3 regions of the Bradyrhizobium sp. 76 genome follow, and region 3 is predicted to be linked to each of the others. Evidence: predicted binding sites of a transcription regulator. Region 3 holds the regulator's gene; each other region holds the start of a gene.
The links. Region 3 encodes LexA, which represses DNA repair genes until DNA is damaged. Its sites were predicted from a motif close to TGTTCNNNNTGTGTTCNG; they were not measured.
Positions count from the first base shown of each region.

Region 1: rmuC (DNA recombination protein RmuC) is a predicted target of LexA. The motif match lies at 8,727-8,744, and genes of this name have one in related genera.
Region 2: IVB48_RS30015 (helicase-related protein) is a predicted target of LexA. The motif match lies at 8,623-8,640, and genes of this name have one in related genera.

Region 1 covers NZ_JADPIS010000131.1:220,971-230,975, forward strand. Annotated here, with positions in the region: gene argB (acetylglutamate kinase) at 52-939, shown strand; gene IVB48_RS34360 (DUF1036 domain-containing protein) at 1,125-2,111, shown strand; gene IVB48_RS34365 (pyrimidine 5'-nucleotidase) at 2,304-3,029, shown strand; gene dapD (2,3,4,5-tetrahydropyridine-2,6-dicarboxylate N-succinyltransferase) at 3,212-4,057, shown strand; gene IVB48_RS34375 (DUF805 domain-containing protein) at 4,291-4,944, shown strand; gene dapE (succinyl-diaminopimelate desuccinylase) at 4,941-6,119, shown strand; gene truA (tRNA pseudouridine(38-40) synthase TruA) at 6,285-7,022, opposite strand; gene fmt (methionyl-tRNA formyltransferase) at 7,022-7,945, opposite strand; gene def (peptide deformylase) at 8,080-8,604, opposite strand; gene rmuC (DNA recombination protein RmuC) at 8,776-9,975, shown strand.
Region 2 covers NZ_JADPIS010000109.1:55,909-65,913, reverse strand. Annotated here, with positions in the region: gene IVB48_RS30050 (ATP-binding protein) at 1-1,103, shown strand, start outside; gene IVB48_RS30045 (response regulator transcription factor) at 1,093-1,626, shown strand; gene IVB48_RS30040 (glutathione S-transferase family protein) at 1,664-2,374, opposite strand; gene IVB48_RS30035 (helix-turn-helix domain-containing protein) at 2,484-2,855, shown strand; gene IVB48_RS30030 (CarD family transcriptional regulator) at 2,973-3,815, opposite strand; gene fdxA (ferredoxin FdxA) at 4,160-4,498, opposite strand; gene IVB48_RS30020 (RNA-binding S4 domain-containing protein) at 4,631-4,900, opposite strand; gene IVB48_RS30015 (helicase-related protein) at 4,923-8,342, opposite strand; gene IVB48_RS30010 (DUF3108 domain-containing protein) at 8,945-9,754, opposite strand.
Region 3 covers NZ_JADPIS010000015.1:610,869-620,873, forward strand. Annotated here, with positions in the region: gene IVB48_RS03820 (ComEC/Rec2 family competence protein) at 1-35, shown strand, start outside; gene IVB48_RS03825 (hypothetical protein) at 167-601, opposite strand; gene lexA (transcriptional repressor LexA) at 1,065-1,766, opposite strand; gene glp (gephyrin-like molybdotransferase Glp) at 1,943-3,154, opposite strand; gene IVB48_RS03840 (hypothetical protein) at 3,374-3,565, opposite strand; gene IVB48_RS03845 (HAD family phosphatase) at 3,733-4,365, opposite strand; gene IVB48_RS03850 (alpha-hydroxy acid oxidase) at 4,374-5,507, opposite strand; gene IVB48_RS03855 (S41 family peptidase) at 5,813-7,150, shown strand; gene IVB48_RS03860 (EamA family transporter) at 7,225-8,088, opposite strand; gene IVB48_RS03865 (TetR/AcrR family transcriptional regulator) at 8,158-8,688, opposite strand; gene IVB48_RS03870 (EAL domain-containing protein) at 8,838-10,005, opposite strand, start outside.

The DNA.
Region 1 (10,005 bases), on a different contig from region 3:
CGCCAATCGGATAGAACGCGGCCCGAGTATCCCGCCAGCGAGATCCGCCTCATGACCGAAATCTCCCCGCTCGACCAGGCCCGCATCCTGTCCGAAGCGCTGCCGCACATGCAGCAGTATGACGAGGAAACCATCGTCATTAAGTATGGCGGCCATGCCATGGGCGACGAGGAGACCGCCAAGAATTTTGCCCGCGACATCGTGCTGCTCGAGCAGACCGCGATCAATCCGGTGGTGGTGCATGGCGGCGGCCCGCAGATCGCGACCATGCTCAAGCGCCTCGGCATCGTCTCGGAATTCGCAGCCGGCCTGCGCATCACCGATGCGGCCACCATCGAGATCGTCGAGATGGTGCTCGCCGGCTCCGTCAACAAGCAGATCGTCGGCTACATCAACGAGGCGGGCGGCAAGGCCGTAGGCCTGTCCGGCAAGGACGCCAACATGGTGAAGGCGTCGAAGACGACGCGCACCATCATGGATCCGGACTCGCACATCGAGAAGGCGGTCGATCTCGGCTTCGTCGGCGATCCCGAGAAAGTCGACCTCACGCTGCTCAACCAGCTGATCGGCTACGAGCTGATCCCCGTGCTCGCGCCGCTCGCGACCTCGAAAGAGGGCCAGACGCTGAACGTCAACGCCGACACTTTCGCCGGCGCCGTGGCCGGCGCGCTGAAGGCAAAGCGGCTGCTGCTGCTCACCGACGTGCCGGGCGTGCTCGACAAGTCCAAGAAGCTGATCCCGCAGCTCTCGGTGAAGGACGCGCGAAAGCTGATCGCCGACGGCACCATTTCCGGCGGCATGATCCCGAAGGTCGAGACCTGCATCTACGCGCTCGAACAGGGCGTCGAGGGTGTCGTCATCATCGACGGCAAGATGCAGCACGCGGTGCTGCTCGAGCTCTTCACCAACACCGGCACGGGAACGCTGATCCACAAGTGATGCGAGAGGCGCCACGCATGAAAGCCGTCATGGCCGGGCAACAGCGCGAAGCGCGTCTTCGCGAAGATGTCCCGGCCATCCACGATCTTTCGTCCCGCGCCAAGAACGTGGATGCCCGGGACAAGCCCGGGCATGACGAGCGGAGCGCGAGGCGGCATCGACGCTCCACTCTCACCCGCTTCCTGATGACGCTCCCCGCCGCAGCCGTCTCGTTCGTCTTCTCCTCCGCGCCCGCCTTCGCCGACCTCAAGATCTGCAATCGCATGTCCTATGTCGTCGAGGCCGCGATCGGCATCGACGACAAGGCGGCGACCGCCACGCGCGGCTGGTTCAGGATCGACCCCGCCACCTGCCGCGTGGTGGTGCAGGGCACGCTCTCCGCCGACCGCATCCTGCTCAACGCCCGCGCGCTCGGCGTCTACGGCGCATCCCCGATCCCGCAGAACGGCAGCGACACCCTGTGCGTCGCGCAGGACAATTTCGTCATCGCGGCCGCGCGACAGTGCCGCAGCGGCCAGACCCAGGCCGCCTTCACCCAGATCACGCCGACGCAAGGCGGGGACGGCAATTTCGTCGCCTATCTCGCCGAGGACTCCGAATATGACGACGAGCAGGCCCGCCTTGCCGGCATCCAGCGGCTTTTGGTGATCGCAGGTTATGACGCCGCGCCGATCGACGGCGTCGACGGACCGAAGACGCAAGGCGCGCTGGCCGCTTTCCTGAAGAGCCGCGGATTGTCGTCCGACATCCTGTCGTCGCCGAACTTCTTCAAGACCATGGCCGATGCCGTGCAGACGCCGTCTGCGACCGGCCTCACCTGGTGCAACGACACCGCGCACAAGGTGATGGCGGCGGTCGCCACCGACGACGGCAAGTCGGTGACGAGCCGCGGCTGGTATCGCATCGACCCCAAGACCTGCCTGCGCCCTGATGTGAGCGGCCAGCCGAAGCAGATCTTCAGCTTCGCGGAAGCCATCGACGCCGACAACCGAATCGTCAAGCTGAAGGACAAGCCGCTGAACTGGGGCGGCGACAAGCAGCTTTGCACGCGCGAGACCAAGTTCGAGACCAACGAGCAGACCGACTGCGGCGCGCGCGGTTTTGCGGCCACGGGATTTGGCGCGGTGGACATCTCGAGCGGCGGCAAAACACTGCGGTTTGCGATGCCGTGATTGCTTTTGTGATGACGCAACAAACACCATCGTCGTCCCGGCGAAGGCCGGGACCCATAACCCCAGGATTGGTTTTACGAAGAACGACGATCAGGGTGCCCCATTGATAGATCACGCGGTATGGGTCCCGGCCTTCGCCGGGACGACGACGGAAAGCTGGGGCCCCTCTCCGATAACGAATAGAGAGCCGCAATGACCTCACCCCGCGCCTTCGGCCATGTCGACACCTGGGTGTTCGACCTCGACAACACGCTCTATCCGCACCACGTCAATCTGTGGCAGCAGGTCGATGCGCGGATTACCGAGTTCGTTTGCAACTGGCTGAACCAGACACCGGTGGAAGCGCGCAAGATCCAGAAGGATTATTACCAGCGCTTCGGCACCACCATGCGCGGCATGATGACCCTGCATGGCGTCCGCGCCGACGACTATCTCGCCTACGTCCACAAGATCGACCACTCGCCGCTGGAGCCGAACCCGGCGCTGGGCGAGGCCATCGCAAGACTGCCGGGACGAAAGCTGATCCTGACCAACGGTTCGGTCGATCATGTCGATGCGGTGCTGGCGCGGCTCGGCTTTGCCACGCATTTCGACGGCGTGTTCGACATCATCGCCGCCGACTTCGAGCCGAAGCCGGCGCCGCAGACCTACCGCAAATTTCTCGCCGACCATTCGGTCGATCCGACCCGCGCCGCGATGTTCGAAGACCTCGCCCGCAACCTCACGGTCCCGCACGAGCTCGGCATGACCACGGTGCTGGTGATACCGGACGGGACGAAAGAGGTCGTGCGCGAGGACTGGGAGCTGGAAGGCCGGAGCGCCGCCCATGTCGACCACGTCACCGACGATCTGGCGGGGTTTTTGGGCAGGCTCAGCACACTCTCTCCACGTCGTCCCGGCGAAGGCCGGGACCCATAACCACAGGACGTCGTTGTGGCGCGAGCCTGGCAACTTCGGATCTTCGCCAAACTGCTCCCTGTGGGTATGGGTCCCGGTCTTCGCCGGGGGCGACACTGAGTATGCCTTGACTCCGTCCCCCCAAATCCCGAAAAAGCGCTCCAAATCACCGCAAATTCCCGCCCGCCTCTGAGGAAATCCCGATGTCCCTGTCCGCTCTCGAATCCACCATCAACGGCGCCTTCGACGCGCGCGACGGCGTCTCGACCTCGACCAGGGGCGAGGTCCGCGACGCCGTGGATCACGCGCTGGAGATTCTGGACAAGGGCGAGGCCCGCGTTGCCGAGCGCGGGGCCGACGGCAAGTGGAAGGTCAATCAGTGGCTGAAGAAGGCGGTGCTGCTCTCGTTCCGCCTCAACGACATGGGCGCCATTCCCGGCGGCCCCGGCAAGGCGGCCTGGTGGGACAAGGTGCCCTCGAAGTTCGACGGCTGGGGTGAGAACCGCTTTCGCGACGCCGGTTTCCGCGCCGTCCCCGGCTCCATCGTGCGCCGCTCGGCCTTCATCGCCCGCAACGTCGTGCTGATGCCGTCCTTCGTCAATCTCGGCGCCTATGTCGATGAATCCACCATGATCGACACCTGGTCCACCGTCGGCTCCTGTGCGCAGATCGGCAAGCGCGTGCACATCTCCGGCGGCGTCGGCATCGGCGGTGTGCTCGAGCCGCTGCAGGCCGAGCCTGTCATCATCGAGGACGATTGCTTCATCGGCGCGCGCTCCGAGGTCGCCGAAGGCGTGATCGTGCGCAAGGGCGCGGTGCTGTCGATGGGCGTGTTCCTGGGTGCTTCGACCAAGATCGTCGACCGCGACACCGGCGAGATCTTTATCGGCGAAGTGCCCGAGTATTCGGTCGTCGTTCCCGGCGCGCTGCCCGGCAAGCCCATGAAGAACGGCCAGATCGGCCCGAGCACCGCCTGCGCCGTCATCGTCAAGCGCGTCGACGAGCGCACGCGCTCCAAGACCAGCATCAACGAGCTGCTGCGGGATTGAAAGTCTAACTCTCTCACCGTCACCCTGAGGTGCTCGCCTCTTCGGCGAGCCTCGAAGGGCGACGGCCCGGCTGCCGGCTGAATCGTGGCCGCTCATCCTTCGAGGCTCCCCCTGCGGTGCTCTGCACCGCAGGCCTCGCACCTCAGGATGACGGGTCTGGCAGCTCCGTCGAACCCACCCTCCCCCCACCGCGACCAACATCCGGGCGACCTCTCCCGCCCGGAGCCTTTGGCATGGACTGGACCTGGTATCTCTTCCGCTTCGACGGCCGCATCAATCGCGCCTTGCTATGGCAAGCGCTGCTGATCGTCATGGTGCTGGCCTGCATGCTCGGGATGATCGACCAGGCCATCAAGGTGCTGAACGGGGCCGCGACTTTCGCCTTCAACTTCAAGGTCGACTTCGATTTCGGTGTCGACGACATCTTCAACGTGGTCGATCCCAGGGCCTATCGTCTGCTGGCAACGACCGATCGCGCGACCCTCATCCTCAAGGTGCTCGGAAGCTCGCTATTCCTGTGGATCTATCTCGCGACCGCGACCAAGCGGCTGCACGATCGCGACCGGAGCGGCTGGTGGCTGGTTCCGTTCTTCGTCGTACCCGCGTTGTTCGACCAGTTCTCGGACCTGCTGCCCACCGAATCCAACTGGGTTGTTGCCCTCGCCTGGGCCATGCACATTCCGTGGTTTTGGGGCCTCGTGGAAATGTTCATTGTGCCCGGCACCTCCGGCGACAACCGGTTCGGCCCCGATCCATTGGCCGACGTTGAGGATGGCTCCGCGCCCGCCCCGCCTGCGGCGAAAAGCTGGGACCAGCAGAGCGAGATCGAATTTGTCCCGCCCAGTGCTAGCCCACCCGGCGGCATGCATGTTAAGCGGGGCGCATGACCGATGCTCTCTCGATTGCCCGCGATCTCATCCGCTGCCCCTCGGTGACCCCGGCCGATGCCGGTGCGCTGGGTGTGCTTGAAAAAGCCCTCAATGCGGCAGGCTTCACATGCCAGCGCGTGACCTTCAGCGAGCCCGGCACCGCCGACGTCGACAATCTCTATGCGCGGATCGGCACTGACGGGCCGCACATCACCTTTGCCGGCCACACCGACGTGGTGCCGCCGGGCGACGAGAGCGCCTGGAGCGTCGGCGCGTTCTCCGGCGAGGTGAAAGACGGCTTTCTGCATGGCCGCGGCGCGGTCGACATGAAGGGCGGCATCGCCTGCTCGGTCGCCGCGGTGCTGGAGCATCTCGCCGCGAACGACGGCAAGCCGCGCAGCGACGGCCATAAATCGGGCTCGGGTTCGATCTCGTTCCTGATCACCGGTGACGAGGAAGACGTCTCCATCAACGGCACCATCAAGCTGTTGAAATGGGCGGCGGAGCGCGGCGAGAAGTTCGATCATTGCGTGCTGGGCGAGCCCTCCAATGTCGAGACGCTCGGCGACACCATCAAGGTCGGCCGCCGCGGCTCGCAATCCGGCACGCTGTATGTCGACGGCGTGCAGGGCCACGTCGCCTATCCGCACCGCGCCGCCAATCCGGTGCCTGATATCTCGCGGCTGATCGTGGCGATCTCGGACGAGCCGCTCGACCATGGCAGCGCGCAGTTCCAGGCCTCCAATCTCGAATTCACCTCGGTCGACGTCGGCAACACCGCCAACAACGTCATCCCGGGACAAGCCCGCGCAAGATTCAACATTCGCTACAACGACAACCACACCCAGGCGAGCCTGCGCGAGCTGGTCGAGACGCGGCTGACAAAAGCCTGCGGCAACCGCATCCGCGCCCGCATCGTCTGGGAGCCTTCGAACTCGAACGTGTTCGTGACCAAGCCCGGACCGTTCACCGAACTCGCGGTGTCCGCGATCGAGGAGGTGACGGGCCGCAAGCCGGAGCTGTCGACCTCAGGCGGCACCTCGGATGCGCGCTTCATCTCGAGCTATTGCCCGGTAATCGAATTCGGCTTGGTCGGCCAGACCATGCACCAGGTCGACGAACGTGTGCCGGTTCAGGATCTGGAGCAGCTAACCAAGGTGTATCGCGGGATTTTGGCGAGGTATTTTGCGTAGGGCGCGATTGCCGCCAAACCCTCCGCTGTCATCGCCCGGCTTGACCGGGGCGATCCAGTAATCCGAGACAGCAGTCATTGATCCGAGAGGCCGCGGCGTACTGGATTCCCCGCCTTCGCGGGGAATGACAGCGGTGGGCGTCGCGAGAGTTTCCAGCCTCGCATTCTAATAATCCACCTGCATCAGATACAGCCCGTCCGGCGGGGCGACGATGCCGCAGGCGGCGCGGTTGCGCGCGGCGAGCGCTGCGGAGAGATCGTCGGCGGTCCAGCGGCCCTCACCGACCCACATCAGCGACCCCACCATGGAGCGCACCTGACTGTGCAGGAACGAGCGCGCCGAGGTGAGAATAATGATCTCGCGCCCGTCGCGCAGCACGTCGAGCTGATCGAGCGTCTTGTCCGGTGACCTGGCCTGGCACTCGGTGTCGCGAAAGGTGGTGAAATCGTGCTTGCCGAGCAGGCGCTGTGCCGCCGCATGCATCGCGTCGGCATCGAGCCGACGCGGCACGCGCCAGGCGTGGCCGGCATCGAGCGCGAGATTGGCGCGGGTGTTGACGATGCGGTAGCGGTAGTGGCGCTTCACGGCCGAGAAGCGCGCTTCGAAACTATCAGGCACGATGTCCGCCTCGAGCACGGCGATCGGATGCGGGCGCAAGTGCGCATTCAAGCCGTCGCGAAAACGGCCCGGCGGAAACTGCTTGTCGATATCGACATGCGCGACCTGGCCACGCGCATGCACGCCGGCATCGGTGCGCCCGGCGCCGTGCACGCGCGCATCCGCGCCGGTCATCGCCTTCACCGCCGCTTCCAGCGCGCCTTGCACCGAGGGCAGCGTCTCCTGCACCTGCCAGCCGAAGAACGGCGCGCCGTCATATTCTATGATGAGCTTGTAGCGGGGCATCAGGCCAGCCGCATCGGCGGCTTCAACGGCACGCCGCGCAGGAAATCCGCGGCCTGCATGCGTGCCTTGCCTTCGCGCTGGAGCTCGATCAGACGGATTGCACCCTCGCCGCAGGCGATGGTGAGGTGATCGTCGAGCACCTCGCCGGGTGCGCCCGCGCCTTTCGCCAGCTCGCAACGCAGGATCTTGACCCGCGCATTCTCAAGCTCGGCCCAGGCGCCGGGAAACGGCGACAGTCCGTGGATATGACGCAGCACCTCCCGCGCGGGCCTGGTCCAGTCGATCCGCGCTTCGGCTTTGTCGATCTTGGCGGCATAGGTGACGCCGTCCTCGCTCTGCTTCTTGAGTTGGAGCCCGCCGCGATCGAGCGCGGCCATGGCGCGCACCATCAGATCGGCACCGAGCCGGGACAGACGATCGTGCAGATCGAGCGCCGTCATATTGTCCGTGATCGCGAGACGCTCGGCCATGGCGACGTCACCGGTGTCCAGGCCAACATCCATCTTCATCACCATCACGCCGCTCTCGGCATCGCCGGCCATGATCGCGCGGTTGATGGGAGCTGCACCGCGCCAGCGTGGCAGCAGCGAGGCGTGCAGATTGTAGCAGCCGAGCTTTGGCGCATCGAGGATCGCCTGCGGCAGGATCATGCCATAGGCGACGACGACGGCGGCATCGGCGTCGAAGGCGCGGAATTCCTCCAGCGCCTCCGGCGTTTTCAACGTCTTCGGCGTCAGCACGGGCACGCCAAGCTTTCGCGCGGCCTCTTCCACCGGGGTCGGCTGCAATTGCAGGCCGCGCCGGCCGCCGGGCTTGGGCGCGCGCGTATACATGGCCACGATCTCGTGGCCGTGCGCGACGAGCTCGAGCAGCGTCGGCACGGAGAAATCGGGCGTGCCCATGAAGATCAGGCGGAGGGGCATGTGGCGGCGCTCGGTAAGGCTTGTTTCTCCGTCATGCCCGGGCTTGTCCCGGGCATCTACGGTCTTGGCGACAAAGCAAGCAAGGCGTGGATGGCCGGGTCAAGCCCGGCCATGAGGACGAGAGAGAACCCGGCTCACTCCGCGCGCTTGGCGGCTTTCTCGAACTTCTTCAGCACGCGGTCGCGCTTGAGCTTTGACAGATAGTCGACAAACAGCACGCCGTTGAGATGGTCGATCTCGTGCTGGATGCAGGTGGCGTAGAGGCCTTCGGCGTCCTCCTCGTGCACCTTGCCGTCGAGATCGGTGTAGCGCACCCGCACCTTCGCGGGGCGCTCGACCTCCTCGTAATATTCGGGGATCGAGAGGCAGCCTTCCTCGTAGACCGACAGGTCCTCGGAGGAGGCGATGATTTCCGGATTGATGAAGACGCGCGGCTCGGGCTTGGTCTCGCCGTCCTGGTCGGGCTTGGCGAGGTCCATGGTGATCAGCCGCAGCGGCCGCGCGATCTGGATCGCCGCGAGCCCGATGCCGGGCGCGTCGTACATGGTCTCGAACATGTCGTCGGCAAGCTTTCGTATCTCCGGCGTGACCTTCTCGATCGGCTTGGAGACCAGACGCAGCTGCTTGTCGGGCAGGATGATGATTTCTCTGAGGGCCATGGCCGCGATTTAAGCCGCGCGTTCGATGCGGTCAATCCGGCCGGGAACCCCGTTAACCCTCCGCTAACCATAAAACTTCGGGTTTCGTTAACCATAAAAATTAACGGGGCATTTACATTAAATGTTCGCTATTCGTTCGTGCCGCCGAGCGAATCGGCTAGAAGCAGGGGCATGAACGAGATCATTTTCATGCTCGGCGACTGGCCGGTGCGCACCGTGGACGCGCTGATCGGCTTCGGTGCCCTGGTCCTCATCCTGATGGTGGTGATCGCCGTCGTGATCGCGCGCTCCGGGCGGCACGGGGCGGAACTCGCGATGGCCAATGCCATCCGCGCCGACGAACTCGAGGAGCGCATCAGCCAGATGCTGCATGCCCAGAGCGAGGCTTCGGGGCGGGTCGACGCCATGACCCAGACGCTGGCCGGCCGCCAGGCCGACATGGCACGCGCGGTCAACGAGCGGCTGGATTCGGTGACCCACCGCGTCGGCCAGTCCATGGAGCACACCACCCGCAACACCATGGAGAGCCTGCGCGCGCTGCACGAGCGGCTCGGCATCATCGACAGCGCGCACAAGAACCTCACCGACCTCACCACGCAGGTGACGACCCTGCGCGATGTGCTCGCCAACAAGCAGTCGCGCGGCGCCTTCGGTCAGGCGCGGATGGAAGCGATCGTCCAGGATGGTCTGCCGAAGGGCGCCTACGAGTTCCAGTTCACGCTCTCGACCGGCAAGCGTCCGGACTGCGTCGTGTTCCTGCCCGACCAGCGGCCACTCTGCATCGACGCGAAGTTTCCGCTGGAAGCGATGACCGCGCTGCATGACGCGCGCACCGACGAGGAGAAGCGCATCGCCACGCAGCGGCTGCGCGGCGATGTCATGAAGCATGTCAGCGACATCGCCGAGAAATATCTCGTCGCCGGCGAGACCCAGGACATGGCGCTGATGTTCGTGCCGTCGGAATCGGTCTACGCCGAGATCCACGACGGTTTCGACGACGTCATCCAGAAGGCGTATCGCGCCCGTGTCGTGCTGGTGTCGCCGTCGCTTTTGATGCTGGCGATCCAGGTGATGCAGCAGATCATGAAGGACGCGCGCATGCGCGACGCCGCCGACCAGATCCGCACCGAGGTGATCAAGCTCGGCGACGACCTCGGCCGCCTGCGCGATCGCGTGCTGAAGCTCCAGAAGCATTTTGCCGACGCCAACGAGGACGTGCGGCAGGTGCTGATCTCCGCCGACAAGATCGAGAAACGCGCCGGGCGCATCGAGGAGCTCGATTTCAGCAAGAGCGATGCGCCGGAAGCGCCGCATCTCGTAGCGACCGGCGCTGCCGAACTGTTCCCGCGGAAGCTCCAGGCGGGGGAGTGAAATTGTGTCGTCACGGCCGGGCTTGTCCCG
Region 2 (10,005 bases), on a different contig from region 3:
GCCTGGTCTGGGTGCGCCATCGCGCCGCGATCACCAACAACGAGCTGCTCGTCGCCCTCATGCTGGACGTCGCCGCGCTGACCGCGCAGCTTTACCTCAGCGGCGGCGCCACCAATCCCTTCACCTCGCTGTTCCTGCTTCAGGTGACGCTGGGCGCGGTGCTGCTCGATGGCCGCTCGACTTGGTCGCTGGTCGCGCTGACCTGCGCGAGCTTCGTCTGGCTGACCGTCGCCTATCGGCCGCTCGAGCTGCCGCCGAACCCGCTGAGCGAGACCTACACGCTCACAGTTGCCGGCATGCTGCTGGGCTTCGTGCTCAACGCCGTGCTGCTGGTGGTGTTCGTCACCCGCATCAACAGGAATTTGCGCGAGCGCGACGCGCATCTGGCGGCGCTGCGCCAGCATGCGGCCGAGCAGGATCATATCGTGCGCATGGGCCTGCTCGCCTCCGGCGCGGCGCACGAGCTCGGCACGCCGCTCGCCTCGCTCTCGGTCATCCTCGGCGACTGGCGCCGCATGCCCGACCTCACCGCCGATCAGGAGCTGGCCGAGGACCTGGCGGAGATGGAGACCTCGCTGCAGCGCTGCAAGTCGATCGTGACAGGCATCCTGGTGTCGGCGGGCGAAGCCCGCGGCGAGGGATCGTCGCCGACGACGGTGGCGGCTTTCGTCACTGCACTCGTGGATGAGTGGCGCGACGCGCGCTCGGCGCGCACGCTGTATTTCGTCAACACCTTCGGCGAAGACGTCGCGATCGTCTCGGACGTCGCGCTGAAGCAGGTGATCTTCAACGTGCTCGACAACGCCTACGAGGTCTCGCGCGACTGGGTCGAGCTCGTTGCCGGGCGCGAGGGCGACAATCTCGTGCTGTCGATCAGCGATCGCGGCCCCGGTTTTGCGCCGGAGATGCTGGCACAAATCGGAAAACCTTATCAGTCGAGCAAGGGCCGCGCCGGCGGCGGGCTCGGCCTGTTCCTGGTGGTGAACGTGGCGCGCAAGTTAGGGGGCAGCGTGACCGCCGAGAACCACAGGAAGCGCGGCGCCACGGTGCGCCTCACGCTGCCGCTCGCAACGCTCGCGATCGGAGGCAGCTTTGACGCCTGATCGTTCGCTCATCGTCGTCGAGGACGATGCCGGCTTCGCGCGCACCCTGAAGCGTTCGTTCGAGCGCCGCGACTACGAGGTCGTGCTCGCCGCCTCGATCGAGGAGGTGCGGAAAGTCCTGGAGGAGCGATCGTTCGGCTATGCCGTCGTCGACCTCAAGCTCGGGGGAGCTTCGGGCCTGGCCTGCGTCGAGCTCTTGCACACGCACGATCCGGAGATGTTGATCGTGGTGCTGACGGGCTTTGCCAGCATCTCCACCGCCGTCGAGGCCATCAAGCTGGGCGCATGCCACTATCTGGCCAAGCCGTCGAACACCGACGACATCGAGGCCGCCTTCAACAAGGCCGCAGGCAATGCCGAGGTCGCGCTCGATGCCCGGCCGACCTCGATTAAAACGCTGGAATGGGAACGCATCCACCAGACGCTGATCGAGACCGACTTCAACATCTCGGAGGCGGCGAGGCGGCTCGGGATGCACCGGCGTACGCTGGCAAGGAAGCTCGAGAAGCGGCCGGTGAAGTAGGGAGGAGCGAATCGAAGCCGCTCCTCCTCTCCACTGGTTAGGCTTGCTTGCCATATTGCGCGATGACGTCGGCCAGCGCGATATGGCCTGCACAGGATCCTGCTCCCGGATCATTGCTCCCGCTCTCCACGGCGGTGGCGTAGATGACCGCGGGATCGGCCTCGAGTTGTTGGCGCAGCGCCGCCAGCTTTGGCCAGCGGCTCCTCTCCGCGACGGCGTGGAAGTCGAGCCAGCGCGCCACGCCTGCCAGCAAGGCGTCGGCAAGGGTCGGCCGGTCGGCCAGCAGGAATCTTGCCGGCTCGATCATGCCTTCGAGCTTGTCGTGGCGTTCGATCACCTTTCTCCTTCCGAACTCCCGCAAGGCCGAGCGCATGGCGTCGTCCATCGCCACGCCTTCCATTGCGACCCAAAGCGGCGCGAAGGCGCCGGTAAAGCCGGTATTCACGAACGCCATCAGCTGATGCATGCGATCGGCTTTCGGCGACAACGGATCAAAGCTGATGCGCCGTTCGGGATCCCTGGCTTCGAGCCAAGCTGCGATCGCCATGGTTTCCGTCAGTACATCACCCTGGTCCGTGATGAGTGCAGGCGTCTCGTGTCGCGGATTGATCCTGGCGTATGACGGGCTCAGCATCTCGCCCAGCATGTCGGCGCGACACAGGCGATATGGCCTGCCAAGCCATTCAAGAGCTGCAACGAGTCCCATGGAGCTTCCCATCGGGAAGCCGTAGAGTAGGATTGGATGCATCGATCTATTCTCCGTGATTTCTGATGATCACGCTGCGCAGCGGTCCCGAACCCTAGTCGCTCGCTCCATCAAGTAAATTGCGAACATTTTTGTAACCTGGAGTCCGCCGATGAAAGACCTCGTTTCCAGATGTCCCATCGAGGAAGTGATGCAGATCCTGAGCGGCCGGTGGCCTACGCTTCTGATCTACTATTTGAAGCAGGGCACCAAACGGTTCAGCGACTTGCGTCGGGACAATCCGACCATCTCGCACAGGATGCTCGCCCTCGAGCTTCGCAAACTGGAGGACGCCGGGATCGTGACCCGCACGGAATTCGACGGATACCCGTTGAGGGTCGAGTACGATCTGACCGCCGCCGGCCACACATTGGTGCCGTTGATCGATGCGTTGGGCGCTTGGTGGTCGACGGTTGCGACTGACGCGGGCGGAGACGACCGCGAGACGGGGCGCGGCGCTTCGGGAAGCGCGTCGCGGATTTGAGCCCGCTCAGGACCGCATAGGCTCAAAGCAAATTCGGCCGGCTGACCGTCCCTCCGAAACAAAAAGCCCGGCCAAACGGCCGGGCTTTTGATCTGTTGCGATGAACGCGTGAGACGCTTACGCGGCCTCGTCGGCGACCGTGGCGCCGCCATCGGTCTCGTCGCTATCGCCCTCGGCGTCCGCATCGCCTTCGCCTTCGGCGGCTTCGGACTTGGCGCCGGTGCGGCGCGGGCTCTTGGCGAGCTGGGCCTCGATCTCCTTGACCGCTTCGGTCTCAGTCGAGTGCTGCACCACCGCGATCTCGCGGGAGAGACGGTCGAGCGCGGCTTCATAGAGCTGGCGTTCGCTGTAGGACTGCTCCGGCTGCGACTCGGAGCGATAGAGGTCGCGCACGACTTCCGCGATCGCGACGATGTCGCCCGAATTGATCTTCGCTTCGTATTCCTGGGCGCGGCGCGACCACATGGTGCGCTTGACGCGGGCACGGCCCTTGAGGGTCTCGAGCGCACGCTTCACCAGCGCGGGGTCCGACAGCTTGCGCATGCCCACATTGGCGACCTTGGCGGTCGGCACGCGCAACGTCATCTTGTCCTTGATGAAGTTGATGACGAACAGCTCGAGCTTCGCGCCGGCGATCTCCTGCTCCTCGATGGCCAGAATCTGGCCGACACCGTGAGCGGGATAGACGACGAATTCGTTGGCCTTGAAGCCCTGACGCTGGGTCACGACCTTCTTTTCTTCGACCTTCGGCGCGACAGCCGCTGGCTTCACGGCCGGCTTGGCGGCAGCGACAGGGGCCTTGGCAGGAGCAGCAGCAACGGGAGCCTTCGGCGCGGCGGGCTTGGCAGCGGGAGCCTTGGCAGCGGGCGTCTTTGCAACAGCGGGCTTGGCGGCAGGCTTGGCGGCAACAGGCTTGGCAACGGTCGCTTTCGCGGCCGGCTTGGCAGTCTTGTTAGGCATTGCGCTTCTTTTGTTCTTCGAGGACTTTGCAGCCGGCGCCTTAGTCGCGGTCCGACCCTTGGATGCGCTACGGCTGGCCGCGGCGACTTTCTTGGCATCCTTATGGGAAGCCTTCGCTGAAGTACTCTTTTTACGCGTTTTCTGTGACACAGCCTGCGCGCGGAAACTGCCACGCCCCTGTTCGACATTTGGTTTCACGGGAACCCAACGGGGCCGACGGGGCTAACCAGGGTTCGGCTCAATGTGCCCAATATAGCACATTTCCCGCAAAAATCAATGATTTAGGGGTCTTAAGGGCTGGTTTTCAGCGATAACGCCGCTAATAGGGTTAAGTTTGACCCGAATTAGTCGCCGGAGCCGGGGTTCGAGGAGAAATACTTGTCGAACTTGCCCTCCATGCCGTCGAAATCCTTGGCGTCGGCAGGTGATTCTTTCTTCTGGGTGATGTTCGGCCAGCTCTTGGCGTAGTCGGCGTTGACCGTGAGCCACTTTTCCAGGCCCGGTTCCGTGTCCGGCTTGATGGCATCGGCGGGGCATTCGGGCTCGCACACGCCGCAGTCGATGCACTCGTCAGGATGGATGACGAGCATGTTCTCGCCCTCGTAGAAACAGTCGACCGGGCAGACCTCGACGCAGTCGGTGTACTTGCACTTGATGCACGCTTCAGTGACGACGTAAGTCATCCAACGCTCCGAAAAGCTCTTTTAAAAGTCGCGGCTTGCGTAGCGCGGATGGCCCGGCGCCGCAAGCTCAGGAACGGCCGATCATGACGGCTTTATGCGCTTGATCGACCAAGAAATGAATTCAAAGCGCAATTAATTGCGCTGAGAATTCGGATGGCCTTCGCTGAGCTCTTCGTAGAGCACACGGGCCGAGGCGGCATCGCCGCGGCGCTCGTTGAAGGCGATGACTTTCAAGACGCGCACGGTGCGATCGAGCGCGACGGTGAGCACGTCGCCGATCTTGATCGCATGCCCTGGCGATTTCTCGCGTGCGCCGTTGACGCGAACATGGCCCGACTCGACAAGCTCGGCAGCGGAGGTGCGCGCCTTCACCACCCGCGCGTGCCATAGCCATTTGTCAATGCGCTGCCGCTCGGTCGTGGGCTCACTCCTTACGCCCTGACAGCTGCTCCTTCAGCGCAGCGAGTTTTGCGAAGGGCGAGTTCGGATCGACCGGGCGATCGCGCTCGCGCGGGGTGGCGCTCGATGCGTAGGGACGCAGCGACGGCCCGCCCTGGCGGTCGCGGCCCTTGTCGCGGTCGCGGCCACGGTTGTCACGGCCCTTGTCGCGATCACCGCCACCGAACTTGCCCTTGTTGCGATCCTTGTTGTCGCGGTCCTTGCTGCCGCCATTCTTGCCCTCGAACCGGCGGTTCTTGTCCTCAGGACGCGGCGCGGCTTCGGCGCCACCTTCGCGCGGCTTGCGGAAGTCCCTGCCGCCATCGCGACCGGAATCGCGACGATGACCGCCACCATGGCGATGACGCTCACCGCGCTTCTCGCCGTCGGCGGCAGGCTGGGCTTCGCCTTCGGCAGGCGCGGCGCCGGCTTCAGCAGCCGCCTGCGGGCGCGGCTGGTGACGCGGGTTGCGATGGCGCTCGTGGCGCGGTTTGCGATCGTCGTGACGGCCGGCGGGACGCCAGACCTCGATGAGCTCGGGCTCGGCGGGCGTCGCCGCGGCCTCCACGGGTGCTGCCGCATCGGCCGACGCAGCGGCTTCGGTTGCAGCAGTCTCTGCAGGAGCGGTTTCGGCGGGGACAGCTTCAGCGGGAGCGGTTTCGGCAGCTTCAACGGGCGCAACAGCCTCTTCCACAGGCGGTGCGATGCCGGGAGCGTCTTCGGGCGTGACGGAAGCCTCAAGCGCCGGCTCTTCAGGCGCGGGCTCGTCGTGCTGCTCCATGCCGGGCGCGTCTTCGACGGTCACAGGCTCGGCGGCGGCTTCGATCGCGGTGTCCGCGGGCGCGGCGGCGTCCTCGACCGACGTTTCGGTTGCGGGCGTCTCTTCGCTGGAGGCTTCAGCAACAGGGGTCTCGGCAACAGCCGCAGCGGGCTTCGCCGGCAGCGGCGGGCGCTTGTCCATGCGATAGCCGAGCGCACGCAGCACCGACGCAAAGTCTTCGCCGGCCGAACCGGTGAGCGAGGTCATCGCCTGCGTCACCACGAAGCTGCGGCCGTCGAACGCACCGGCGGGCTTTTCGCCGGACGCGTTCTCGCGCCAGGCCAGCGCCGGACGGATCAGGTCGGCCAGGCGCTCGAGGATATCGACGCGCACGGCGCGCTCGCCGGCCTGCTTGTAGCCGAGCACGCGATAGGCATCGCGCGGCAGCTGCTTGTCGACCGGGAACGAGGTGCGGCCGGAGCTTGCCAGATGCTGCGCGCCCGACAGCGCGGAGGGATCGACATTGTCCTGCTTCAGCGCCCAGAGCAGCGCGGCCAGCGCACGCCCGGCCGGCTTGAGCAGGCCGGGAAAATAGAGGTGATAGGCGCCGAAGCGGACGCCGTATTTGCGCAAGGTCGCGCGCGAGGGCTGGTCGAGGTCCTTCAGCTCGTTGGCGATCTTCGGGCGCTCCAGCACGCCGAGCGCCTCGACGAGCTGGTAGGCGATGCCGCGGGCGATGCCGGTGACGTCCTCGGCCTTGCTGAGCTCGAACAGCGGCCCGAGCAGCTTTTCGATATGCGTCTTGAGCCAGAGCTCGAGCCGGGCCTGTACCTTGTCGCGAGGGGCGCCCGTGAGGCGTTCGTCGGAGATGATGCGGATGCGCGGATGCAGCGCGTCCTCTGCGGCAGACAGCCGCGCCACGGCATCGCCGGTCCAGCGGATCATGCCTTCCGAGGTCAGCACGAACTGCTCGTCCGGCGCATTGCCCAGTTTTTCGGCGCGCGCGTTGATCTCGCCGGCGAGCACGGCCTGCGCTGCAGCCTGCAACGCTTTCGCATCGGAGCCGGCTTCCGCCGCATCCGGTGCAAAGGTGAAGCCATCGAGGCGGCCGATGACATGGCCTTCGACGATGACTTCGCCGGTCTTGCCGATTTCCGTATTCAAGCTCGTGTTCTCCCGCAGGCGGCGCATCAATACACTGGTCCGGCGATCAACGAAACGCTCAGTCAAGCGTTCATGGAGCGCATCCGATAATTTATTTTCGACCTCGCGGGCGATCCCCTGCCAGCGTTCGGGGTCTTTCAGCCAGTCGGGACGGTTGGCGACGAAGGTCCAGGTGCGAATCTGCGCAATCCGGGCCGACAGCGTGTCGATATCGCCGTCGACGCGGTCGGCCTGGTCGATCTGGGTCCTGAACCAGGCGTCGGGGATGCATCCCTTCCGCATCAGGAAGCCGTAGAGCGTCGTGACCAGCTCGGCATGGGCGGCCGGCGACAGCTTTCGATAATCCGGGACCTGACAGGCCTCCCACAGCCGTTCCACGGCGTCCTTGCCATGTGCGACATCGCGCACCTCGGCGTCGCGGGCGGCGTGGTCGAGCACGCGCATGTCCTCGGCGATGGGCGCGCGCGTCAGCGCCTCATGGCCGGGGGCCAGGTTCAGGGAGACCTGGAGCGCGCCGAGGGACGCGAAATCCAGCTTCGAATTGCGCCATTGCAAAACCTTCACGGGATCGAAGGTGTGGTTCTGCAGCGCATTGACGAGCTCGGGCTCGAACGGTGCGCAGCGACCGGTGGTGCCGAAGGTGCCGTTGCGGGTGGCGCGGCCGGCGCGGCCGGCGATCTGGCCGAATTCGGACGGCGTCAGGCGGCGGAACTGGTAGCCGTCGAACTTGCGGTCGGAGGCAAAGGCGACGTGGTCGACGTCGAGATTGAGGCCCATGCCGACGGCGTCGGTGGCGACGAGGTAGTCGACCTCGCCGTCCTGGAACATCGCGACCTGCGCGTTGCGGGTGCGCGGCGAGAGCGAGCCCAGCACCACGGCGGCGCCGCCATGCTGGCGACGGATCAGCTCGGCGATGGCGTAGACCTCGTCGGCCGAGAAGGCGACGATGGCGGTGCGGCGCGGCTGCCGCGTGATCTTGCGGTCGCCGGCGAATTCCAGCTGCGACAAACGCGGCCGCGTGATCATGGAGACGCCCGGCAGCAGCCGCTCGATGATCGGACGCATCGTGGCGGCGCCCAAGAGCAGCGTCTCGTCGCGGCCACGGCGGTTGAGGATGCGGTCGGTGAAGACGTGGCCGCGCTCCAGATCAGATGCGATCTGCACCTCGTCCACAGCAAGAAACGAGACGTCGAGATCCCGCGGCATCGCCTCGACGGTCGAGACCCAGTAGCGCGGCGCTTTCGGCTTGATCTTCTCCTCGCCGGTCACGAGCGCGACGGCATCGGGGCCGACCCGCGCGGCGATCTTGTTGTAGACCTCGCGCGCGAGCAGGCGCAGCGGCAGCCCGATCATGCCGGAGGGATGCGCGAGCATCCGCTCGATGGCGAGATGGGTCTTGCCGGTGTTGGTGGGACCAAGCACCGCGGTGACGCCGGCGCCGGGGAGTCGCTCGGAAGCGAAGGGGGAGGAGGAAAAAGGCATCTGGGGGATTAGGTAATGGCGATTGGGGCGAATGTCAGTGCTGTTTTGGGGCGGTGGCGCGAAGGGCCTGGAAGTCACCCGGCTTCGGCTTCTCCGCTGTCATGCCCCGGCTTGACCGGGGCATCCAGTACGCCGCGGCTTCTCGGCTCAATCACAGACGCCTCGGTGTACTGGATCGCCCGGTCAAGCCGGGCGATGACACCGAGAGTGTGGGAGCATTCTCCCCGAACCTCGCGCAACTGTCTCACTTTGCGACGCTTTTCCCGTTGGCTTTAAGCTTCGGAACGAGTTGAGAACGAATCGCGGCCGAATCGCAGACTCCCCCGTGAGTCCTGTTCCGTTCACGCAACATGTCGCGGGAGGCTTATGGGTTCGCACTAGATGGAGTTTTGCCCCGCCGCACAAGCGACGTTTCGATGGCGGATTCGTTAAAGCTGGGGACGGCGCGGAGTCGAATCAGAATCGGGGAGGAGTCAAATGGATTCCCCGATCCTCGGCCCCCTCCAAACAAAAGTGCGAAAACAACCCCATGCACAGTAGGCATGTCATTGAAATCGCTTGCGTTTATTTTTGCCAAAATGGGGTCAGCGCGGGGAGCCGGCCTACTGCGTCTTCGCGACCTTGGGCGGCTGCGCGCTGGTGATGAAGGACGTCGCTTCCAGCATGGCCGGCCCGAGCGGCGTCGGCACCTTCAGCCAGAACGGGACCAGGATGCGCGTTCCCGCGATCGGCGCGAACGCGACCTCGATGTTGCGCTGGGCGGCGAGATATTTGATCACGGGACGGTCGGGGATGTAGCCGGCGATGGGGACGAAATAGAGCGAGCAGACCACGACCTGGCCGTGATAGCCCTTCTCCGCCTTGACGTTTTCCATGCGCTTGAAATCGAGCTTGAGCTCGTAGCGCATGCGGCCGTCGAACACGGCGGCGCTGCCGTGGCAGGCGTCCGCCGACAGCACGTCGCCGGTGCCGGATACGCGCACCAGCGAGGCCGTCATCGGGTCCCAGACGCCGCGGCGATGCGCATCGGTGACGACGATGCGGTCGGGATCGACCGGCGGCTCCGGCACGATGGCAAAATCCTTCACATTGCCCTTGTCGAGCGTGATGCGGATCTCTTCGGTCTTCTTCGAGGTGGTGGTGGAAGCCTGATAGCCGGTCGCGACCAGCGCGCCGTTGACCACGCGGCCCTGCGAGGCGCCGGTGCCCGACCCGCCCGCGAAGGATTTCAGCAGCCCCGAGGTGCCGCCGGAGGCCGCGGCCGCGAACACGTCGTCCTGGATCTCGATATTCCAGGCGCCCTTGCCGACAGGAATGCCGGCCAGCGTCGCCTCATATTGCGCCTCGAGCTTGCCTTGCGCCGCCGCGGGCTCCGCCGCCCACGCCAAAACCAGTCCGCCAAGGGCCGCCATGACCCAGCGTCCGGCAGAGCGCGGATGATTTGCGCGCGGATTCCTTGCGCGCCGCTCCGCTGAGCGCAGCTCTTTCGGGCGCAGCTCCGTTGCGCGCAGGCTTGGCGCAAGATGTGGCGTTGTGAGCACGAAACAATCCAATCGGGGCGCGAACGGTTGTTACTTAAGCCAAAAACCGCGCCAAGCAATGCATCCGGGCCTATCCGCGTCCGGAACTCCACCGGACTCTTCGGGCGCGAATACGCCCTTTA
Region 3 (10,005 bases):
CGCCGGCGGAGACCGACTTGCAGGCCGACGATTGATCTGACGGTGCGGAGCAATGCAGTGGATTGGTGCATCTGCTCGGATTCACTGGGCGCAAACCGCGCCATCTCGCCGGCCACGGCCGGCGACGGCGATTCAATCTTGACCTCCGACCTCGTAGCCGGCTGCGTCAGCCGATCGGCAGGCGCGTGACGGTCGGCTGCCTGTCGACGATGACCTGCGCCTTGTGCTCGCGCTCCGTCACCGGCTGGGTCACAGGCAGTTGCAGCACGGTCGCGCGCTGGCCTTCGACGAGCTGCGTCACCAGCACATATTTGCCGTCGGGGAATTCGATCGCGTCGTGATGGCGGTCGGGAACGTGCGGATCGATCTTGCCGAACTTGCCCACGCGGGAATTGATGGTGCGCGTCCAGATCCAGCGATTGTCGTAGCGAACGTCGTCGGCGAAGGCGAGCTCCGTTCCCGGCAGCAGGCAGACGGCAACAGACGGATCGGCTGCCGAGGCGAAGCCGCGCGTCGAGGTGCCGCGGAAGCTTGTCGTGACGATCGTCTCGCCGACTTCGGCGGGGCGCGACGCGACGGCATGCAGGCTGTAGTCACACATCGGGTGCTCCTCATGCTGGGATAGCAACCCGCGTCTCTTAATCGAGGCGCAGGCCTCTATCAGAGTTGAAGCATGAAGCTCTGCTTGGTTGTGGGCAAATCTGCGGCTGGTTTCCGCGAGCCGCGATCACATTATCTTTCCCGAATTCAATAGGAACAAAGCGAGTTGCGATGCATTCGGGAGGCGCGTGCGCGAATATCGCCGGCTTGACTGCCACGGTCGAGCTTGATCGCTGGCCGCTGTTTCCTCGAACACTTGCGCCGCGAACCAGTTCCGCTTCGTGGGCGTCGCGAGGAGCCAGCGCCGAAGGAGGGGCCGGATAGTCTGTGCAGAACCAGAAAGACTACCCAGCCGGAGCGGACGATGATCCGCTCCAATCCCTGACCGGCGATGCCGATCGGAAGCGCACGCGGCGCCAAGCACCTCCGGTATGAAGTACTCCCGGTATCAAGGACGCCCGGTATCAGTACTTCCGGTAAAGCCCGATCAGCTTGCCCTGAATCTTCACCCGGTTGGGCGGCAGGATGCGGACCTCATAGGCCGCGTTGGCGGGCTCGAGCGCGATCGAGGCGCCGCGACGGCGGAAGCGCTTCAGCGTCGCTTCCTCGTCGTCGATCAGCGCCACCACGATGTCCCCTGTATCGGCGCTCTCGTTGCGCTGAATCAGCGCCATGTCGCCGTCAAGGATGCCGGCCTCGACCATGGAATCACCGCGCACTTCGAGCGCGTAATGCTCGCCCGAGCCGAGCATGTCAGGCGGTACGCTGATAGTATGGCTGCGGGTCTGCAACGCCTCGATCGGCGTGCCGGCCGCGATGCGACCCATCACCGGCACCGCGACGGGACGTTCGCCCTCGTCCGCGGGCAGGCTGGAGCTCGCGCGCACCTTGCCGAGATTGCCCTCGATGACGCTCGGCGTGAAGCCGCGGCGGCTGCCTGCGGCTGCCTGGAGCTCCGGCAGCTTGATGACTTCAATCGCACGGGCGCGGTTGGGCAGGCGTCGGATAAAGCCACGCTCCTCGAGCGCCGTGATCAGGCGATGGATGCCCGACTTCGAGCGCAGGTCGAGCGCATCCTTCATCTCGTCGAAGGAGGGCGGTACGCCGCTTTCCTTCAGACGTTCACTGATGAACCGCAGAAGCTCGTATTGTTTGCGCGTTAACATCTCGACCAAAGTCCCCCGGTTGATGTCGTCCGATTCCGAGACGCTGAATTCGGCAATATGCCGCTACATGCTCGAAACAAATCATGAACGGACACTATATGTTCGATACATGTTCCGCAACTGCTTAATTTACCGTGAACAGAGCAAAGTTGGCGGAACGCGCATTGCCGGGGCGCTCAGACAGGGAGCCGCAACACTTCGCAAGCCGTGCCGGCTTCGGCCTTCGGCGCGAACGGTGCGCGCACGAGAAGTACCTGCGCTGCAGCGAGATTCGCAAGCAGCGAAGAGTCCTGATGATTGACGGGAAGAACGACGCGTGTGCCATCGTCGCGCTCCTCCAGATGCGCGCGCAGATAGTCCTCGCGCTGGTCGTTGGCGCTGACGTCGCGGCCGAGCACGGCGCGCTCACGGCGATGGTGAATCACTGAACGGCCCGACAGGGCACGAATCAGCGGCACCATGAACAGGAAAGCGCACACGTAGGACGACACGGGATTGCCCGGCAGACCGATCACGCCCATTGCGCCGAGCCGCCCGTGCATCATCGGCTTGCCTGGCCGCATCGCGATCTTCCAGAACGCCATCGCGATGCCTTCGTCCCGCAGTGCCTGCTGGACCAGATCGTGGTCGCCGACCGATGCGCCTCCGGTCGTGATCAGGATGTCGGCGCCGCTCTCACGGGCGCGGCGGATGCCGGCGGTGGTGGCCTCCAGCGTGTCGGCGGCAATACCGAGGTCGATGGTCTCGGCGCCTTCGCTGCGGGCGAGCGCGTGCAGGGCGTAGCCGTTGGAATAGACGATCTGGCCGTGGCCGGGCGTGCTGCCCGGCATCACCAGTTCGTCGCCGGTGGCGAGAATCGCGACCTTCGGACGCCCGCAAACGGCAAGGTGCGGATGATTCATCCCGGCGGCGAGCGCGAGGTCGCGCTCGGTGAGACGGCTTCCCTTGCGCAGGAGCACGTCGTCCTCGCGGAAATCGACGCCGGCGGGGCGAATGTGCCGACCGGCGATCGCGGCTTCCTTGATCGTGATACGCTTGCCGGCGGCGACGGTGTCCTCCTGGATCACGACGGCGTCCGCGCCACCGGGAACGACGCCGCCGGTGAAGATCCGCACGGCCTCGCCGGCGCCGACCATCCCCGCGAACGGTCGGCCCGCCGCGACTTCGCCGATGATGGTGAGCTCCGAATCGATCGTCGCGGCATCGGCCGCTCGCACCGCGTAGCCGTCCATCGCCGACATCGCCTGCGGCGGCTGCGTGCGCCGCGCCGCGACGTCACGCGCGAGCACGCGATGGTAGGCCTGGTCGAGGGAGATCATTTCTTCCGGCAGCGGCTCTGCACCCGCCAGCACCGCGGCAAGCGCGTCGGAAACCGGCATCAAGGCCACGGCGAAAACTCCTGCTCGGCACGTTCGGGCGAATGTTCCGCACGTCTTCTAGCCGAGCGCGGGCGCAGAGGCAAAACAGCCGAGCGGGTGCAGTCATCCCACCGCATTGTTCCGGAAGGCAGGATCAAGCGCGTTGCGGCACGATCCGAAGAACGTGCCAGATCGGCAGGACAATGGTCATGGCAAGACGAGAACGACGAGCGCCCCGGCCTGCATCGATCAGCTCCCTGGCTGCCCGTGAGTTACGTCGGGCGCCTTGGGTCCCTGATCCTTGTCGGGCAGCGGATCGGCCTGGGATTTCAGGTCGGCGGCCTTGCTCACAAGCTTGGCGGAAAGATCCGAATCTGAAGTTGTCCTGGCGAATTCAAGAAGAAGAGAGGCCTGCTTGGTGAGGTAGGTTTTGCCCAACACGATGATGCATCCGTCTGTAGAAGTCCCAACGGACTCTAGAGTCCGGAAGACGGCATTCCGTTCCGGGAACTCTGTATAAAAATGCACAAAGTGATCGGGTTCCTAAACTTCTTCACAATTAGTCGCGTTGGCCGCATCTCCGGGGGTCTCGCGGCGGCAGATCGTCGTCAGATGCCCAATGCTTTCAATGCGTTCCCCACATCACGCGGCGAGGTCACATGCACGGCCGTCAAGCCGCGCGCCCGCGCTCCCTCGATGTTTTCGGCAAGATCGTCGAAGAACACGATACGCCCGGCGGGCACGCCGATCGCCGCGACGACGTGGTCGAAGGCCTCGGCATCCGGTTTGCGCAGGCCGATGCTGGACGACAAATACAGCTCGCGGAAATGGCCGAGGAGGTCGGCATATTCCCTTGAGAAATGGTCCACGTGTGGCCGGTTGGTGTTGGAGAAAGCGTACAGCGGCATCTGCTTCGCTGCCCGCGGCAGCAGCTCGGCGATGTCAGGCATTTCACCGGCGAAGATCGCGTTCCAGCCTTCCAGGAACTGCGCATCTGAAATGCCGATTCCGAGCGAGGCTCGCAATGAGGCGAAATAATCCTCATCGCTGATCTTCCCCATCTCGTGCAACCGATAGGCTTCGCTGTCGCGCACATAGCGCGCGACGATGGATTCGGGCTTGCAGCCGGCGTGTCCCGCCCAGCAGGCGATCGCCTTGGAGAAATCGATATCGAGCACCACGCGGCCGAGATCGAACAGAAGCGCATCCGCGCTGCCGGGAGAGAGCGATGTCACCTGCATCCTTTCACTCAGTATCGATATGGCTCGTGGTCGAACAGTGGAAACGCGCTGAACACGCTCGGCGCGTTGGTTGCGGTCGCGTGGTGCAGGCAGGATTTGTTGACCTCGGCGAACGAGGTCGCACCCAAGAGGCCGAGGCAGCGCAGCACTTCGTCCTCGAGCAGCTCCAGCATGCGCGCCACGCCGGCTTCGCCGGCCGCCGCCAGCGCCCAGCATTGCAGCCGGCCGATGCCGACGAGGTCGGCGCCCGCTGCGATCGCCTTGACGATGTCGGTGCCGCGACAGACACCGCCATCGACCATGATCTTTGCGCGGCCGTTCACGGCGTCAACGATCTCGGGCAGCACGTGCATGGCGCCGCGACCGTGATCGAGCTGACGGCCGCCATGGTTGGAGACGTAGATCCATTCGACGCCGTGATCGATCGCGATCAGCGCGTCCTCTGCCGTCGCGATGCCCTTGAGGATCAGCGGGATCTTGAACTTGTCCTTGATCATCTTCACGGTCCGCCACTCCAGACCTTTCTGGTAATCGCCGCCGGTGGCGCGCAGCCGACTCTCGCGAACGTAGCGCTTGGCGATGTCACGTTCGCGACGGCTGTAATGAGCGGTATCGACGGTCAGGCAGAAGGCGGCATAGGCGTTCTTCTCAGCCCGGCTGACGACGTCGGCGACGAAGGCGTCGTCGCCGCGCACATAGAGCTGGTAGAGCCGCAGCGCGTCGGGCGCACCTTCGGCGGTCTTCTCGAGGCCGGGCTCGGACACTGAACTGAGCATGTGCGCCGCACCGAAAGTGCCGCAGGCGCGTGCCACGCTCGCGGCGCCATCCGGATCGAAGATCTCGAGCGCGCCGACGGGGGCGAGCACCACCGGCAGGCGCATCTTGCGGCCGAACTGCTCGACCGAGCCGGTGACCTTGCGGACATCGCGCAGCACACGCGGGCGGAAGGCGATCTCGTCCAGCGCCATGCGGTTGCGACGCATCGTGGTCTCGGTTTCGGCCGCGCCGACGATATAATCCCAGGCATTCTGGTTGAGGTTGGAACGCGCTTTCCGGATGAATTCGTGCAGATTCTGGAACGGCTCGGTGCTGGCGCCGAGCTCGACGTTCCTGTCCGGCTGGATGCGGGGTGCTTCGTTCATTGTTATCCTCCCGAGAATTTGAAGCCTTACCTCATCGCCTAACCCGTCCAGGTCGCCAAAACCATCCTAAAATGGCATGGCTGCAAGGCGTGGGCCGGCCGGCCGTCCCCGCTGCGCACGAACCGGGTCCTGCAACGTTGCCAAAAGTTTAGGCCCCGACGAAGGGATTTTTACGGTGTATCCGCCGGCGTGGCATCCCGGCCTTGAAGAAACCAGAATGGTATTGTGAGAAGCAGGCTGGATCGCCATTTGCATGGCGGCTCTCCAGCCCCACCGAACCGCGAAGCAAAAAGGCCAGTCTATCCATGCGGAAAACCCTGCTGTTTCCAATGGGCGCGCTCACCGGAGCGTGTCTGACCCTTCTGGTAGCCAGTCCGCACGGCGGCGTGTGGGCGGCACGGGCGGCAGCGAGCGCGGACGACGCCTATTCCAAGCTCAATTTGTTCGGCGAAGTGTTCGAGCGGGTGAAGGCGAGCTATGTCGAGAAGCCTGACAATGCCAAGCTGATCGAAGGCGCGATCACCGGCATGGTGACCTCGCTCGATCCGCACTCGCGCTACATGAACGACAAGGCCTGGACCGAGATGCAGGAGACCACCTCCGGCGAGTTCGGCGGGCTCGGCATCGAGGTCACGATGGAGGAGGGGCTGGTCAAGGTCGTCTCGCCGATCGACGACACGCCGGCGTCCAAGGCCGGCATCATGTCGGGCGACCTCATCAGCAAGATCGACGGCGATGCCGTGCAGGGCATGACGCTCGAGCAGGCCGTCAACAAGATGAAGGGGCCGGTCGAGACCCAGACCAAGCTCACGATCGTGCGCAAGGGGGCCGACGCCCCGCTCGACGTCGCGATCAAGCGCGAGATCATCCATGTGCGCCCCGTGCGCTTCCACGTCGAGAACGGCGATATCGGCTATATCCGCGTCACCTCGTTCAACGAGCAGACCACCGACGGCCTGAAGAAGGCGATTTCATCGATCTCGAAGGACGTTCCGCCGGAGAAGCTGGTCGGCTACGTGATGGACCTGCGCAACAATCCGGGCGGACTGCTCGACCAGGCCGTGTCAGTGTCGAGCGCGTTCCTGCAGCGTGGCGAAGTCGTCTCGACCCGCGGCCGCAACGCCGAGGAGACCCAGCGCTTCACCGCGCATGGCGGCGACCTCACCAAGGGCAAACCGCTGGTGGTTCTGGTCAACGGCGGATCGGCTTCGGCCTCCGAGATCGTGGCCGGCGCATTGCACGATCACAAGCGCGCGACCATCATCGGCACGCGCTCGTTCGGCAAGGGCTCGGTGCAGACCATCATCCCGCTCGGCGCCGGCAACGGCGCGCTGGCGCTGACCACGGCGCGCTACTACACGCCCTCGGGCCGCTCGATCCAGGCCCAGGGCATCGCGCCCGACATCGAGATCCTCCAGGACGTGCCGCCCGAGCTGAAGGGCCGGATGGACACCATGGCGGAGTCCCAGATGCGCGGCCATCTCCAGGCGGCCGATGGCACCGAGCAGACCGGATCGCAGTCCTATGTCCCGCCGGAGGCGAAAGACGACAAGGCCCTGCATACGGCCTACGACTTCCTGCACGGCCAAACCGCGAATGCGGTCGCCGCCAAGCCCGGGCCGAAGGCTGCGGTGCCGAACTAGGCTCTCGCCAGTTCCAGACATCGATCGCCCGGGAGTGGATGGCCGCTCCCGGGCGAATTCGTCTTGGACGCGTCTCAGCTGGGGTTCAAGGCGCTCGGTCTCAACTGTGTCAAGGCGACACCGGAGATCGCGAGCAGCCCGCCGATCATCAATTTTGAAGTCATGTGTTCGCCCAGGAACAACACACTCGACATCAAGGCGAACACCGGAAGCAGCAGACCGAAAGGTGCGACGCGGCCCATCGAGCAACGCCCGATCAGCCAAAACCATAGGCCAAACCCAACAATTCCTCCGATGAAAATCGTGTAGGCGAGCGCCAGCCAACCACGTCCATCTGCCGTGACGAGGCTCGCGAGTTGTCCATGTTCAAGGAGCAGCGACATCAACATGACCTGCGGCACGGTGAGCAGCGAGGACCATCCCATCAACATCAGGGGATCAAAAGGGCCGTAGCGCTTCGTCAACACGTTGGACACCGCGAAAGCGAAGGCCGCCCCGACCACGAGCAGCAGTGGAAGCGCGTTTGCGGAGAGGCCGGGCCCTGCTGCCAACACGACCACGCCGACGAATGCAAGCGCCACTCCGGCGGACGTGGTGAGAGACGGCTTCTCCGCGAGCAGTGGCCACGCCAACAGTACGGTGAAGGGCGTGGCGAGTTGATAGGCGACGGCCGACATGCTTCCCGAGCCGAGCCCAAGGCCAACATAGAACAGCCCGAAGTTCAGCCCACCGAGGAAAAGCGAAATAGCCGCGATCGGGCCGAACTGTGGACGCGTGGGACGTTTGACGAGCGGAACGAGCAGCATTGCGATGGCCAGGAAGCGCAGCGCGAGGAAGAACAGAGGCGGGAATTCCGTAACGCCGACTTTGATGGCCACGAACTGATAACCCCAGAGCAGGGGGACGGCCACAGCGCAGACGATCTGGATGGCGGACATGGCATTCTTTCTTTAAAGACCGATCAGTCCATATATTGGAGTGCCAGCAGCAGGGGCGTCCAAACGTGTCTACCTGATGAAACGGTTGAGAAGCGCGTCAACGGTGGCTTGCGACGTGATCCGCGTCGGTGCCGTTTTGCCGACCACGCGCAGCCCCTCGACGAAACAGAGGAGAATTTTGGCGGCACTGGAGGGCTCGACGCCATCGGCCAATTTGCCCGCCGCCTTGGCACGGGACAGGGCACCAGCCACCCTGGCCTCCATGGCTTTGAAAAAGCTCGCGATGCGGCGATCGACTTCAGCGTCACGGCCAGCCAGTTCCATGGCTGTGGCCACCAGCAGGCATCCGCGCCGACCATTGGCCCCGCTCGTTCGGTCGACATAGCCGGCGAGGTAGGCCCGCAGTCCATCGACCGGCTCTTTGTCGAATTCGACGTCCATCCGTGTCAGGGCCTCGGCGACGTAGCGATCAAGCGCACGCAGGAACAGCGAGTGCTTGTCTCCGAAAGCGGCGTAAAGGCTGCCACGCGAGAGCTGCGTCGCACGAAGCAGGTCCGGTAGCGCCGTGGCGTGATAGCCGCGTGACCAGAACACCCCCATCGCGCGTTCGACAGCGGCGTCCGTGTCGAAACTTCGGGGACGGCCACGGGGCGAGGGCACTGGGTTTTGGCGGCGCATTGCCGATATATAGACCAAACGGTCTTCAATTCAAGCGGTCGCTCGCGCCGTTTGGCTGTACGTCGATGTTTCTAGCCCGCTTCGCGGCGGCGGCCTTCGTTGCCGCCGCGCTGGGCGAGACGACTGCGATGAACTGCGAACAGCTCCAGCACCTTGTCGGCGGGTTTTGCGGCGCTGAACAGATAGCCCTGCATCTCGGAGCAGCCGAGTGCACGCAGCAGACGCTGCTGCTCCTCGGTCTCGACGCCCTCGGCCGTGGTGGTCATGCGGCGGGCGGCCGCGAGATTGACGACCGCCTGCACGATGCTGGCGGAGCCGTCGGGGCCGGCGATGTCGCTGACGAAGCAGCGGTCGATCTTGATCTTGTCGAACGGGAAGCGGTGCAGATAGCTCAGCGAGGAGTAGCCGGTGCCGAAATCGTCGAGCGCGATGCGGACGCCGATGGCGCGGAGTTGATGCAGGATTGCAAGCGCCGTGTCGTCGTCGCGGATCAGCACCGCCTCGGTGATTTCGAGCTCGAGCCGGCTCGCCGGCAAATCGGAGGCGGCAAGCGCCGCCATGATCTTCAGCGCCAGCGTGCCGCTCTTGAACTGCACCGGCGAGACGTTGACGGCGAGGCGGATGTCGTCAGGCCAGTTCGCCGCGTCCCGGCAGGCGGTCGCCAGCACCCATTCGCCGATCTCGTTGATCAGGCCGGTGTCCTCGGCGATCGGAATGAACTCGGCCGGCGAGACCATGCCGCGCTCGGGATGGCGCCAGCGCACCAGCGCCTCGCAGCCGGTGATGCGGTCGTCCTTCAGGCTGAGGCAGGGCTGGTAATACACCTCGAGGCCGCCTTCGCGCCCGCCTTGGGCGATGGCGTGGCGCAGGTCGATCTCGAGCTGCCGCCGCTCGTGGATCTTGGCGTCCATCTCCGGCTCGAAAAAGCGGTAGGTGCGGCGCCCTGCGGCTTTGGCGGCGTACATCGCCATATCCGCGTTCTTCAGGATCTGGTCCAGCGCCGTTCCATGTTGCGGCGCCAGCGCGATGCCGAAGCTGGCGTCGGTGGCAAGATGATGTCCCATGCAGTCGAACGGCGCGCGGATGGCCTCAAACACCCGCGCGACGAGTTCGTTGACCTGATCCAGCGATGTCACCGCGCTCTGGACGATGGCAAATTCGTCGCCGCCGAGGCGCGCCACGAAGTCCGCCGGCCCCGCACAGCGGTGGAGGCTCTGCGCGACCGACTTCAGGAGCTCG